3 regions of the Nocardiopsis sp. TRM 82005 genome follow, and region 3 is predicted to be linked to each of the others. Evidence: riboswitches for the same ligand, from Rfam matches in the RefSeq annotation. Region 3 holds a riboswitch; each other region holds the start of a gene.
What was found. Region 3 has a riboswitch for thiamine pyrophosphate ahead of thiO (glycine oxidase ThiO). Riboswitches for the same ligand answer to the same signal wherever they lie in the genome.
Positions count from the first base shown of each region.

Region 1 (4,452 bases), on a different contig from region 3:
CCAACATCACGCCGCTGGAGCCGTGGATGGTGGGCCTGGCGCTGACCATCATCGCGGGCGCCGTCATCCTCGGCGGGATCAAGAGCATCGGCCGGGTCGCCTCCGGCCTGGTGCCGATCATGATCCTCCTCTACATCAGCGCCTGCCTGCTCATCCTGGCCGTCAACTGGGCCGGCATCCTGCCCGCGCTCCAGCTCGTGGTGACCGACGCCTTCACCGGTACGTCCGCGGCGGGCGGCTTCGCCGGGGCGGGCCTCATGCTCGCCATCCGGCAGGGCTTCTCCCGCGGCATCTTCTCCAACGAGTCGGGTCTGGGCACCGGCGGCATCGCCGCCGCCGCGGCCAAGACCAGGCAGCCGGTCCGCCAGGCCATGGTCTCGATGACCCAGACCTTCATCGACACCATCATCGTGGTCACCATGACCTGCCTGGTCATCATCACCACCGGCGCCTGGCAGGCATCGGGGGCGGAGAGGGAGGACGGCTCCCTTATGACCAGCAGCGCGGTCGCCACGGGCCTGGGCGACCTCAGCCCCGGGCTCGCCCCGGTCGGCACCTACATCGTGGCCATCGCGGTCGCCGTGTTCGCCTTCACCACCCTGCTCGGCTGGGCCTACTACGGCGAGCGGTGCGTGGAGTTCCTGGGCGGCCGCAGGTGGGTCACGCCCTACCGCCTGGTGTTCATCGTGGTCATCTTCATCGGCTCGGTGGCCACTCTGGACTCCGTGTGGCTGTTCAGCGACATCGCCAACGGACTGATGGCGCTGCCCAACCTCCTCGGGCTCCTGCTGCTGTCCCCGGTCATCGTGGCCGAGACGCGCAAGTTCTTCGACCACCCGAACTGGAGGGACCCGGACGCGGTCATGGAGGACGTCCGGGGTTAGATCGTGTTTTCTGCATAGTTCCGGTCCCGCCCGTCTCCCCCCACCACCCGCAAGGGAGAGCCTTCGGCTCCAGTGTCCCGCGGCACCGGACTGCCTCTCGCTACGCCTGCGCGCTCGTGGAGCACGACCAGGCTGGACTTCGCACACCGTGAGATGGCCCGGACGGCCGCTCACTGAGCCGAAAGCCTTCTGAAAAACACTCCCTAGAGGGCGTTTTCCCGGGTGCCTTCGCCCGACCGGTGCGGCCGGTCGCGCGATGGGCCCGGAACACGACCGAACCCCGCTCCTGGCGAAGGGGGACCGGCTCCGCGCCGGTCCCCCTTCGTGTGCCGACTCCGGTGGTGGCGGGGGCGCCGCTCCTACCACCAGGCGTGGAAGTGGTGCACCGGGCCCTGGCCGCCGCCCGCGTCGATCTCGTCGGCGCGCCGGATCGCCTCCGTCAGGTAGTCCTTGGCGTCCCCGACCGCCGCGGCCACGTCGGGGCGCTGCGGCAGCAGGGCCGCGATCGAGGAGGACAGTGTGCACCCGGTGCCGTGCGTGTTGCGGGTGGCCACCCTCGGAGCGCGCAACTCCACCGGCTCGGTCTCCCGGGAGACCAGGATGTCCACGCTCTCCCCACCGGACAGGTGACCGCCCTTGAGCAGGACCCGGCGCGGCCCCAGGTCCAGCAGACGCACGGCCTGGGCGCGCATCGCCGCCAGGTCGGCGGCCTCGGACTCCTCCAGCAGGTCGGCGGCCTCGGGCAGGTTCGGGGTGATCAGGTCCGCGCGGGGCAGCAGCCTGCCGCGCAGCGCCTCGACGGCGGAGGACTCCAGCAGCCGGTCACCGCTCTTGGCGACCATCACCGGGTCCACCACCACGTTCGGGAGCGCATGACGGTCGATCGCCTCGGCCACCGCCTCGGTGGTCTCGGAGGTGCCCAGCATGCCCACCTTGACCGCGTGCACGGTGGCGTCGTCGAAGAGCGTGTCCATCTGGTGGGTGACGAACTCGGCCGGGACGGCGTGGACCCCCGTGACACCGCGTGTGGACTGGGCGGTCAGCGCGGTGACCACGGTCATTCCGAAGGTCCCGTGCGCGGAGAAGGCCTTGAGGTCGGCCTGGACCCCCGCACCCCCGCTGGGGTCGCTGCCGGCGACGGACACGATGTTGTACGCGCTCATGGGCGTTCCTTCGCTAGTACTAACTAGGGCAGGTTCGACGGGTGTGCTCTCAGCCGGGACGTCGTCCCGGCACCCCGCGCCGTGGGGGCCGCCGCCGCGGCCCCGCTCCGTAAACGTTCGTGGGTGTTCTCCAGGGAGGGTATCCCGCGGACGGGGACCGGCCCGCTACGGGGGGGCGGGCCCGGCCCTCAGACGCGGGTGGGTGCCTGGTGGTGCTCGGTCTCCACCATCTGGCCGCGCTTGCGGTGCTCCCACACCACGGCCGCCAACACCACGGCGAAGCCGATCACCATGAACACCACCGTGGCCGGGATGTCGGTGGGGGGCAGAACGGTGCGGTCCTCGGTCTGCCACGGCCACAGGGCGCGCAGCGACCCGGCCATCAGACCGGTGAGCACGACCAGGGTCATGTGGTGGAAGTTCTCCAGCAGGTACTGCAAGATCTTCACGAACACCGACAGGCCCGTGAGCGCGCCCAGCGCGATCACCGCCAGGTAGGCGACGTCCATGTCGCCGACCGCGCTGATCGTGGGCTCGTACAGGCCCAGGGTGAGCAGGATGAACGAGCCGGACAGGCCGGGCAGGACCAGCGCGCACACGGCCACGGACCCGGCGAGGAAGACCACCACCGGGTGGGTGGGCAGGTTCGCTCCGGGCAGGCCGGTGAGGAAGAACGCGCCCGCGGCGAAGACCAGGGCGACGAGGTAGTGCCAGGCCCGCCACTTCTCACCGGAGCCGCTGTAGGGGATCCACAGGCAGGCCAGGACCAGGCCGAAGAACAGCGCGTACGCGTACTGGGAGTAGGTCTCGACCAGCGGTGCGAGCAGGATGGCGGCCAGACCCAGGAAGACGACCATGCCGATCAGGGCGGGGAGCAGCACGCTCCAGTCCACCTGGCGGAACTGCTCGCGCGCCCGTTCCCCGCCGCGTCCGCGCGGGACGTCGGCGACGTAGCGCTTGATGCCGCTGACCATGTGGCCCGCGCCGCCGATGAGCTTGTCGTAGAGGCCGGTGATCAGGGCGACCGTGCCGCCGCTGATACCGGGCAGGGCCTCGGATGCTCCCACGGCGCCGCCGCGTACCGCGTTGAAGATGTAGCTGCCTACTGACTTTGGCATCTGGGTTGTTGGGCGCCGCCTGGGCCGGAACCCGGGCGAGGGCGCCATCCTCCGTCCTAGTGGTGCCACCGCACGCGCACCGTGTGCACGGGTGGAGGGTGGGTCAGGGGTTGTCCACGTGATCCACGGTCCCGACTGGACACGCGGTGGGGGCCGCCAGTACCGGCCGGTGCACCGACCAGGCCGGGGCCGGGAGACGTCAGTCTAGCGGTGGCAGAACGGGACGAGGGCTGATCAGAAGGTGCCGAACCCCTGTTTCGGCTGAGCAGGAGCATATTGACTACGTGCCCGAAATGAAAGGCTCCCCACCCTCGGGGCGCGGGGGTCTACAGGACCGGGTCGGGAGCCGTCGTGTCGACCTGCGCGACCGACGCCGCCCACCGGTAGTCCTGCTTGCCGACCGACGTACGCCGCACCCGGTCCACGAAGTGCACGGTTCGCGGCACCTTGAACCCCGCGAGCCGCACACGGCAGTACGAGCGCAGTTCGGCCTCCGCCAGCCGGGCGCCCGGGGCCAGCGAGACCAGCGCGGTCACCCGCTGCCCGAGCCGCTGGTCGGGTGCGGGTACCACGATGACGTCCTCCACCGCGGGGTGCGCCTTCAGCGCGGCCTCCACCTCCTCGGGGTAGACCTTCTCCCCGGCGGTGTTGATGACCACGCTGCCCCGTCCCAGCAGCACGATCGATCCGTCCGCCGCACGGGTGCCGAAGTCGCCCGAGAGCGCCCAGCGGCGCCCCTCGCCGTCGGTGGGGAAGGTGCGGGCGGTCGCGATGGGATCGTTGTAGTAGCCCAGCGGGATCCGGCCGGTGCGCGCGATCCGTCCGACCTCGGGCGATCCCGGGGGCAGCGGGCGCAGGGAGGCGTCCAACACAGCGATACTGCCGCCCATGGTGAAGCTGCGGTTGTCGGAGGCCCCGGACAGTACCTCGGGCTCCTCTCCGCCGCCCTGCTCGGCGCCGGTGGCCGAACCGCACACGCCGGTCTCCGAGCCTCCGTAGGAGTCGGCCAGGGCCACGTCCTCGCGCCAGCTGTGCCACAGCGCGCGCACCGTCGGGGTGAGCGGGGTGCCGCCGGAGCGCACCGATGTCAGCTCGGGGCACAGTCCCGGCTCCGTGAGCAGGTGCCGGGCCAGAGGGCGGGCCATGGCGTCGCCCACCAGCTGCACGGTGTGCACACCCTCCCGGTGCGCCGTCTCCAGGACCCGGTCCGGGTGGAAGCTGCGGTCGGTGTACAGCACCACCCGCTTGCCGCACAGCAGCATGCTCAGCGCGTTCCACTGCCCGGCC
Region 1 is NZ_JBWDTQ010000010.1:104,559-109,010, reverse strand. It holds gene AC0T5L_RS06940 (alanine/glycine:cation symporter family protein) at 1-884, shown strand, start outside; gene thiD (bifunctional hydroxymethylpyrimidine kinase/phosphomethylpyrimidine kinase) at 1,244-2,047, opposite strand; TPP riboswitch at 2,036-2,134, opposite strand; gene AC0T5L_RS06930 (DUF368 domain-containing protein) at 2,236-3,165, opposite strand; gene AC0T5L_RS06925 (acyl-CoA synthetase) at 3,492-4,452, opposite strand, start outside.
Region 1: linked by a shared signal. The riboswitch ahead of thiD (bifunctional hydroxymethylpyrimidine kinase/phosphomethylpyrimidine kinase) and the one ahead of thiO (glycine oxidase ThiO) in region 3 are both predicted to bind thiamine pyrophosphate.

Region 2 (4,452 bases), on a different contig from region 3:
AGCACGTCGGGCGCGTGCGAGGGACCGGAGCTGAGCGCCGTGGCCACCGACAGGCGCCGCTTCTCCCCGCCCGAGAGCGTGTAGGGGTGCACGTCGGCCAGGCGGGTCAGGCGCAGCCGCTCCATCAGCTCACCCACCCAGGTGTCGGTCTCGGCCTCACCCATCCCGGCACGCAGCGGGGCGAACCGCAGCTCGTCGCGGACGGTGGTGGTGACGAACTGGTCCTCGGCGTGCTGGAAGACCGTGCCCACGTGCCGGGCCAACCGCCGGGCGGGCCAGCGTGCGAGCGGGCGCCGGTCGGCACCGGCCAGCGGCCCGCGCGGCAGCACCTGTCCCCGGTACGGCTTGGACAGCCCGGCCAGCATGGTCAGCAGCGTGGACTTGCCCGAGCCGTTGGGCCCGGTCAGTGCGGTCGCCGTCCCCGCGGACACGGTGGTGTCCACGCCGTCGAGCACCACACGCCGGGGCGCGGAGCGCACGCCCAGCTGGAAGGGGGTGCGCGCGGCCACGTCCACGGCCTCCAGCAGGGCCCCTCCCCCGGGTGCCGGCGCCAGGTCGGGCCCGGGCTCGTTCCCGGGCATCCACACCCCCTGGTCGGCCAGTGAGCACCCGTGTCCGGCGAACACGGTGTCCGGGTCCCCGTCGGCGATCACGCCGCCGCCGGGCTCCACGACCACGACCCGGTCCACCAGGTCGACCACCTCGGCCACGCGGTGCTCGACCAGGACCAGGGTCGCCCCGGTCTCGGCGAGCAGGCGTGTGAGCACACCGCGTACCAGCGCGGCCCCCGCGGGGTCGAGGTTGGCGGTGGGCTCGTCCAACAGCAGCAGGCGGGGGCGCATGGCCAGCGCCCCGGCGATCACCAGGCGCTGCTTCTCGCCTCCCGACAGCGCGCCCGTGGAGTGGCGGGACCCGTACGGGAAGCCCACGGCCTCCAGCGCCCCGTGCACCCGGGGCCAGATCAGCTCGGGGTCCACGCCCAGGTTCTCCGGCCCGAAGGCCACGTCGTCGCCCGCGCGCGCCATCACCAGCTGTGTCTCGGGGTCCTGGCTGACCAGGCCGACCCGGCCCCGTCCGCGGTCGGCGGGCTCGCCGTCCACGACCAGGGTGCCCTCCTGGTCGCCGCTGATCGCGCCGTCCTCACCGGTCAGACCGGCCAGCGAGTGCAGCAGGGTGGACTTGCCCGCCCCGGAGGCGCCGAGCAGCAGCACGCGCTCCCCGGGTTCGACGACCAGGTCCACGCCGCGCAGCGCGTACTCCTCGCGTCCGGAGTGCCGCCAGCCCCAGCCGGACAGCTCCACGCGCGCGCCGGGGCGGGCGTCCCGCCCGTGTGTTTCCGCCACGGGTCAGCCCCTGGCCGACGGGAAGGGCGCCAGTGCCCCGGACCTGGCCAGGGCGGTGGTGAGGATCCGGGCGCCTGCGCCCGCGATGACGGCGGCGCTGATCACCACGATGACGCCGTAGACGATCTGGAAGTGCAGCGGCCAGGCGACGTTGTAGGTGATGTTGTCGCGGATGGCCGGTGAGACCCCCGCGGCCGCCGCGGCGAGCACGGCCGCGCCCATACCCCAGCGCCGGTAGCCGAAGGCGAGGAAGACCAGCTCGGGCAGGATGCCCTGGAGGGTTCCGTCGAGGATGACCATGATTCCCCACTGGGTCCCCAGGACCGCCGACACCGAGGCGGCGGCGACCGAGGTGAGCACGGCGGCTCCGGGTTTGCGGATGACCAGGCCGCCGAGCACGCCGGAGATCAGCCACATGCCGTAGACGGCGGCCTGCGCCGGCGGGAACCCCACGAACAGGGGTGTCGTGACCGTCCACACGATGTTCCACAGCCAGAAGACGACGCCGACCGCGACGCCGATGACGGCGGCCACGACGATGTCGACGGTGCGCCAGCCCAGCAGTTGGCCGCGAACGTCCCGCCAGAAGCCGGTCTTCGCGGTGTCGTCCTTCTTCTTCATGTCCTGGTGTCCCTTCGTCGGGGGATGACGAGGGGCCATGGGGCCAAGAGCGGCACCGGTGGAGCATGGCGCGCACCAGATCACTCCGGTGCGCGGGAGCACGCCACCGGTGACGAGTTCCTACGACTTCCTTCGCTGGTATGACCCAGATCAGGTGTGTAAGGGTCTGCGGCCTGGTACCGCACTCTCAGCGCTCACGCGCTCCCCTGTCGGTTCTTCCCTCCAGTATGGGGCACGGGGGAGGATCGTGGGGTGGTCCGCCCCCCACGATCCTCGTCCCGCCCGGGGCGGCCGGCCCGGCCGCCCCGGGACGGCGTCAGGCCTCGTCCCCGTCGCTGTCGGACCCGGACGGCTCGGACGACGAACTGCCGAAGGCCTTCGGCGACGACGCGAACTTCTTCTTCGGAAGCTCGTCCGCGGCCTCCTCCATGGTGGCCTGCCAGATCGGGCCGGGCAGGGTGGCGCCGTAGACGATGCCGTAGAACTGGTCACCGATGGTCACGCCCTCGAGCGGGTGCTGCTCACCGCCGCGGATGTCGCCGACCGCCACGGTTCCGACCAGGTTCGGGGTGTATCCCGCGAACCACGCGTACGCCGAACTGTCGGTGGTACCGGTCTTGGCCGCGGCTGGGCGCCCGATCTCAAGGCCGTTGGTGGTACCGCCCTTGAAGGTCTGCTGGAGCAGGTGGTTGACACCGTCGGCGACCTTGGTCTTGATCGCGTCCTCCTCGCAGACGGTGTCCACCTCGATCACCTCGCTGTCCTCCTCCTCTTCGTTGCCGACGCGGACCGAGGAGACCGGGACCGGTTCGCAGCGGGTGCCCCGGGCGGCGAAGGTGGCGTAGGCGCTGGCCAGGGTGAGCGGGGAGACCTCCTGGTCGCCCAGGGTGAAGGAGTTCCACACTCCCAGGTCCTCGCCGTCCGCGCGGTGGATGCCCAGTCGCTCAGCCATCTCCGCGGTCTCACAGAGGCCGACGCGCTCCTGGAGCTGGGCGAAGTAGGTGTTCACCGACCCCTTCGTCCCGCTGACCATGTCGTGCTCGCCCCCGTCGCTTTCACCGGCGTTGCGCACGTCCCACTCGGCCATCTTGCCGCCCTCGCAGTTGCGCATCCCGCTGACCGACACGGTCTTGGGCGCGTTGAAGCTGGTGCCGTACTTGAGCCCTGAGTCCAGGGCCGCGGCCAGCGTGAACGGCTTGAACGTCGATCCCGCCTGGTATCCGTGGGATCCGCCGCCGTCGCGGTCCACGGCCAGGTTGATCGAGGTGGTACCGGTCTCCTCCTCGTCGAAGCCGTAGGGCATGTTCTGGGCCATCGCCCGCACCCGACCGGTGCCGGGCTCCACGAGCACCTCGGAGGCGAACTTGGTGTTCTCCTCCGCCGGTACGTACTTCTCGATCGCCTTCTCCGCGGCCTTCTGCATGTCGCTGTCGAGCGTGGTGCGCACGGTGATGCCGCCCTGTTCGATCATCCGGTCGCGCTCCTGCTGGGTGTCGGCGAGCACGTCGGAGTCGCGCAGCCAGCGCATGACGTAGTCGCAGAAGAACGGCTGCTCGCCGTGGAAACAGCTGCCCCCGCGCGGGGTCTCGTCCACGCCCAGCCCCCGGTTCTTGTACTCCTCGGCCTCCCCCGCCTCCAGGTGCCCGGTGGCGGCCATCCGGTCCAGCACCAGGTTGCGGCGCTCCAGCGCGGATTCGGGGTTGTCGATCGGGCTGTAGTACGACGGCGCGCGCACCAGGCCCACGATCGTGGCCGCCTGCGCGGGGTCCAGTTCGGAGGCCGAGACGGAGAAGTAGCGCCTGGCGGCGATCTCGATGCCGTGCGCACCCGCGCCGAAGTAGGCGAGATTGAGGTAGCCCTCCATGATCTCGTCCTTGGTGAGCTGCTCCTCCAGCTCGACGGCGTGGCGCAGTTCCGTCAGCTTGCGGCTCAGGGTCTGCGCGCTGGCGCTCTCCACGTCCTCCTTGTCGGTGGCCTGCTCGATGAGCAGGTTCTTCACGTACTGCTGGGTGATGGTGGACCCGCCCTGGGTGTTGCCCGTTGCGGTGCGGATCGCGGCGCGCAGCGTCCCACGCAGGTCCAGTCCGGAGTGCTCGTAGAAGCGCTCGTCCTCGATCGCCATGAGCGCGGCGGGCGCCCAGGGGCTGATCTCGTCCAGGGGCACCACATCGCGCTCGCGCTCGGCGACCTCCGCGATGGGGTCTCCGTCCATGTCGGTGAGGAGGACCCGTTCGGCCAGGGGCCGCACCTCCAGGTCGCTGGGCATGGCCATGAAGGCCGCCGCCGTGTCCTTGGCCACCAGTCCGACGCTGCCCACCCACGGCAGCACCAGCGCCGCGGTCAGCAGCCCGGCGACCGCGCTCGTCCTCGTCAGGCGCAGGACCGCCTCCTGACGTGTCCCGCTCGGCACCGGTTCGGACAGTCTTCCGCGCAGGACCGCGGCCCACCGCTTCACGCCCGGGACCGCGCCCCACAGCTTCCCGCGTGA
Region 2 is NZ_JBWDTQ010000015.1:65,800-70,251, forward strand. It holds gene AC0T5L_RS11815 (ABC transporter ATP-binding protein) at 1-1,343, opposite strand, end outside; gene AC0T5L_RS11820 (ECF transporter S component) at 1,347-1,964, opposite strand; TPP riboswitch at 2,075-2,182, opposite strand; gene AC0T5L_RS11825 (transglycosylase domain-containing protein) at 2,281-4,452, opposite strand, start outside.
Region 2: linked by a shared signal. The riboswitch ahead of AC0T5L_RS11820 (ECF transporter S component) and the one ahead of thiO (glycine oxidase ThiO) in region 3 are both predicted to bind thiamine pyrophosphate.

Region 3 (4,452 bases):
CCGCAGGCGGCACTGGCACTGCTGCACGACGGACCGACCGCGCTCGCCCTGGAGCGGACGGCGGGGTTCGGACCCGGCAGGACCGTCCTGGTCACCGCCGCCGCCGGCGGGGCTGGCAGTCTGGTCGTCCAGCTGGCACGGACGGCCGGGGCCCGGGTCATCGCCGCAGCCCGCGGCGAGGCCAAACTGGAACTCGCCCGTGAGCTGGGCGCGCACGAGGCCGTGGACTACTCGCGCCCCGGATGGGAGAGGCGGGTCCGCGAGCTCACCGGAGGCGCCGGGGTCGACGTCGCCCTGGACGGCGCCGGGGGAGCGCTGGGCGCCACGGCCTTCGGATCCGTGGCCGACGGCGGCCGGTTCGTCAGCTACGGGTCGGCGGGCGGCCACTTCTCGGAGGTGGACACCGAGGAGGCCGAGCGCCACGGGATCGAGGTCGTGGGACTGTTCGACCTGGAGGCGCACAGCGACAAGAAGGACGCACTACGCCTCGTGTTGGAACTGGCGCGCTATGGCAGGATCACACCGTACGTGGGACTGACCCTGCCGTTGGAGCGTGCGGACCGGGCGCACGCCGCGCTGGAGGAGCGCACGGTCCTGGGCAAGGTGCTGCTGGTGCCCTGAGCCGGCGCCGCGGCCGTCAGCCCTGCTCGGCTCGGGCCACCAGGTGCCGGCGCAGTTCGGCGGCGGCGGCCCGGGGGTCCCGTGCCTCCGTGATGGCGCGCACGACCACGACCCGGCGGGCACCGGCGTCCAACACCCGGTCGATGTTGTCCGCGTCGATCCCGCCTATGGCGAACCAGGGACGGTCGGTGCCCAGGGCGGCGGCCCGCTCCACCAGGTCCAGTCCGGCGGCCGGACGGCCCGGCTTGGTGGGTGTGGACCAGGTGGGACCGACGCAGAAGTAGTCGCTGCCGGGCTCCTCGGCGGAGGCGGCCGCGGCCCTGACGTCGTTGTTGGAGCGGCCGATGATGGGATCGGCGCCGATGACGTCGCGTGCCATGGGCACGGGCAGGTCGCGCTGGCCCAGGTGAAGGACGTCGGCGCGCACGGTACGGGCGATGTCGGCGCGGTCGTTGACCGCGAGCAGGGCACCGTGCCGCTCACAGGCCTCACGCAGTACTTCCAGGGCCGCGAGCTCCTCTTGGGCGTCCAGGCCCTTGTCCCTGAGCTGGATGATGTCCACTCCCCCGGCCAGGGCGGCGTCGGTGAACTCGGCGAGATCACCCTGCTCGGTCCGGGCTCCGGTGCACAGGTACAGAAGGGATGCGTCCAGGCGCTTGCGCAGGCTGGTTCCGTGGATGGTCCTCACACCGTCCACCCTAGGCCCTGACCCGCGCCGGCCCAAGGCAAGCCCGCCCCCGTGAGCCCCGGGTCAGAAGGCCATGCTCTGGGCGCGGCGGCGCACCTCGGTTCCCCTGTTCTCCCGCATGGCCTGGATGGGCGTGCCCGGCAGGGAGTCGTCGGGGGTGAACATCCAGCGCAGGGCCTCCTCGGTGGAAAAGCCCGCGTCGCTGAGCAGGATCATCGTGCCCGGCAGTCCCTTGACGAGGTCGTCGCCGTCGATGAAGGCGGCGGGGATGGACAGCTCGCCGCCGCGGACCACACCCGCCAAGCGGTTTTCACGGATCAGCGTCTTGATCCGGTTCGGGCTCACGCCCAGCGGCTCAGCCGCCTCTTTGAGGGTCAGCCATTCGCCGACCAGTGTGTCGATGTCGATGTCGCTTTGTGTCACCCGACCAATCTGCCACATCCCCGCGCACCCGGTGTACCTGCACACGGGTGTGCCGGCACTTCACCGGGGATCGCCCGGGCCCCGCCCCGGCGGAGGTCCTAAGATGGGGGGACAGACCAATACGTCCCGCGGGAGCCGGGTGAGACCCGGCTGAGAGGGAGGCTGTGAGCCTCCGACCGCACGAACCTGATCCGGATCATGCCGGCGAAGGGAGTGGAACTCAGCACCGTGCGCACGTCGAACGATCCCTCCTCCGCGACGACTCGTCCCACCAACGAGTGCGCCGGTGACCACGGCGTCGTCGTGGTCGGCGGCGGCCTCATCGGGCGGGTCACCGCCTGGCGTGCCGCCCAGCGGGGACTACGCGTCACCCTGGTCGAACCCGATCCCGTGGCCGACCCGGCCGGAGCCCGCGCCGCCTCCACCGTCGCGGCGGGCATGCTCACTCCCGCCACCGAGGCGGTGTTCGGTGAGGAACCCCTCATGGAACTGGGTATCCGGTCCGCGAGCATGTACGCCGGCTTCGTCGCCGAACTGGAGGAGGCCAGCGGTCTCGGTGTGGGCCACCGCGCCACCGGCACGCTCCTGGTCGCCTTCGACCGCGACGATCTGGCCGTCCTCACCCGGCTGCACGAGCTCCAGCGGCGCCTTGGCACCGCCACCGAGCGCCTGACCAGCCGCGGATGCCGCCGCCTGGAGCCGATGCTGGCCCCGTCCGTACGCGGCGGCGTCCTGGCACCCGAGGACCACTCCGTGGACCCGCGTCGGCTGCTGCGCGCCCTGGCCGTGGCGGGAGAGCGCGCTGGTGTCACCGAGGTCGCCGGGCGGGCCGAGGAGGTTCTCGCCCCCGGCCCGGAGGGCGCCCGGCTGGGTGTGCGCCTGGTCGACGGACGCCTGCTGCCCGCCGACCAGGCGGTACTGGCCGCGGGCTGCTGGGGTGACGGGATCAGGGTCCCCGGACCGGTGGTACCGCCGCTGCGTCCGGTCAAGGGCCAGCTGCTGCGCGCCCGGGTGCCCGTCGGCGAACCGCCGATCGTCAGCCGGACGGTCCGCGGCCTGGTCAGAGGCTTTCCGACCTACCTGGTGCCGCGTGCCGACGGAGAAGTGATCATCGGTGCCACCCAGGAGGAGCTGGGACACGACACCACGCTCACCGCCGGGGGGCTGTGGCAGGTGCTCCGGGACGCGCGCGAACTCGTCCCCGGGGTGAGCGAACTGGAGGTCACCGAGACCTGTGTGGGGCTGCGCCCGGGCTCACCCGACAACGAACCCCTGCTGGGCCCCACCCGGGTGCCGGGACTGCACCTGGCCGCCGGGCACTTCCGGCACGGGGTACTGCTGACCCCGGTCACCGGCGAGGCCATGGCCGCGGCCCTGACCACCGGCGGCCTGCCGGAGTACGCCCGGCGCTTCGCCGCGGACCGGGTGCTCGGCGGCGACGGCACGACGACTCGGAAGTAGTGGGAGTAGCTGTGGAACTGATCATCAACGGCGACCGCCGTGAGGTGGCCGACGGCACCACCGTGGAAACGGTCGTACGCGGTCTCACCGCCTCCGGAGGCGGTGAGGTCCCCGGCGGTATCGCCGTGGCCGTCAACGACGAGGTGGTGCGCCGCACCGCGTGGGCCGACAGCGCGCTGGGCGCGGGCGACCGCGTGGACGTCCTCACCGCCGTACAAGGAGGTTGAGTATGACCGAGCACACCGCGTTCGCCGACGACCCGCTCGTGATCGCGGGGACCGCCTTCGGCTCCCGACTGATCACCGGCACGGGCGGGGCGCCCTCACTGGAGGTCCTGGAGGATGCGCTGGTCACCTCCGGCACCGAGCTGACCACCGTGGCGATGCGCCGGGTCTCCCCCTCCGCCCAGGGATCGGTGTGGGACGTCCTCGCCCGCAACAAGATCCGGGCGCTGCCCAACACCGCCGGATGCTTCACCACGGCCGACGCGGTACGCACCGCCCGGCTGGGCCGCGAGGCGCTGGGCACCGACTGGGTGAAGCTGGAGGTGGTGGCGGACGAGCACACGCTGCTGCCCGACCCTGTGGAGCTGCTGGACGCCGCCGAGCAGCTGGTGGACGAGGGCTTCACCGTGCTGCCCTACACCAACGACGACCCCGTGCTGGCCCGGCGCCTGGAGCAGCTGGGCTGTGCGGCGGTGATGCCGCTGGCCGCGCCGATCGGGACCGGGCTGGGCATCCGCAACCCGCACAACCTGGAGCTGATCGTGGAGCAGGCGGGCGTACCGGTGATCGTGGACGCCGGGATCGGCACCGCGAGCGACGCCGCCCTCGCGATGGAACTGGGCTGCGACGCGGTGCTGTTGGCCACGGCCGTGACCCGTGCCCAGGAGCCGGTACGGATGGCCGCGGCGATGCGCGACGCCGTGCGCGCGGGCCGCGGCGCCCGCCTGGCCGGGCGCATCCCGGTGCGCCGCTACGCGCAGGCCTCCTCCCCCCGGGCCGACTAGTGCCGTCCGACCCCGGCGGTCACCGCGCTAGGGAGTGTTCTTCGATCCCTTCTGTCCGGAAACCGTCCTGCGGTTTCCGGACGGAGGAGAGTTGGGACACTTCCACTGGCGCCCGTGTGTGGCTTGTGTGGCGCGGGATGGCTTTTGCGGCCCGTGTTGCGTTCTGGACGGTCTCACGGCTCGGGCAGAAGGAGGACGCGAAGTGGCGACGCTCCGGCACTGAACACCATCGGCCGTGGTCAGAGCCGTT
Region 3 is NZ_JBWDTQ010000050.1:6,291-10,742, reverse strand. It holds gene AC0T5L_RS26790 (zinc-binding dehydrogenase) at 1-621, shown strand, start outside; gene thiE (thiamine phosphate synthase) at 638-1,309, opposite strand; gene AC0T5L_RS26780 (Rv2175c family DNA-binding protein) at 1,373-1,750, opposite strand; TPP riboswitch at 1,851-1,963, shown strand; gene thiO (glycine oxidase ThiO) at 1,931-3,193, shown strand; gene thiS (sulfur carrier protein ThiS) at 3,205-3,420, shown strand; gene AC0T5L_RS26765 (thiazole synthase) at 3,423-4,202, shown strand.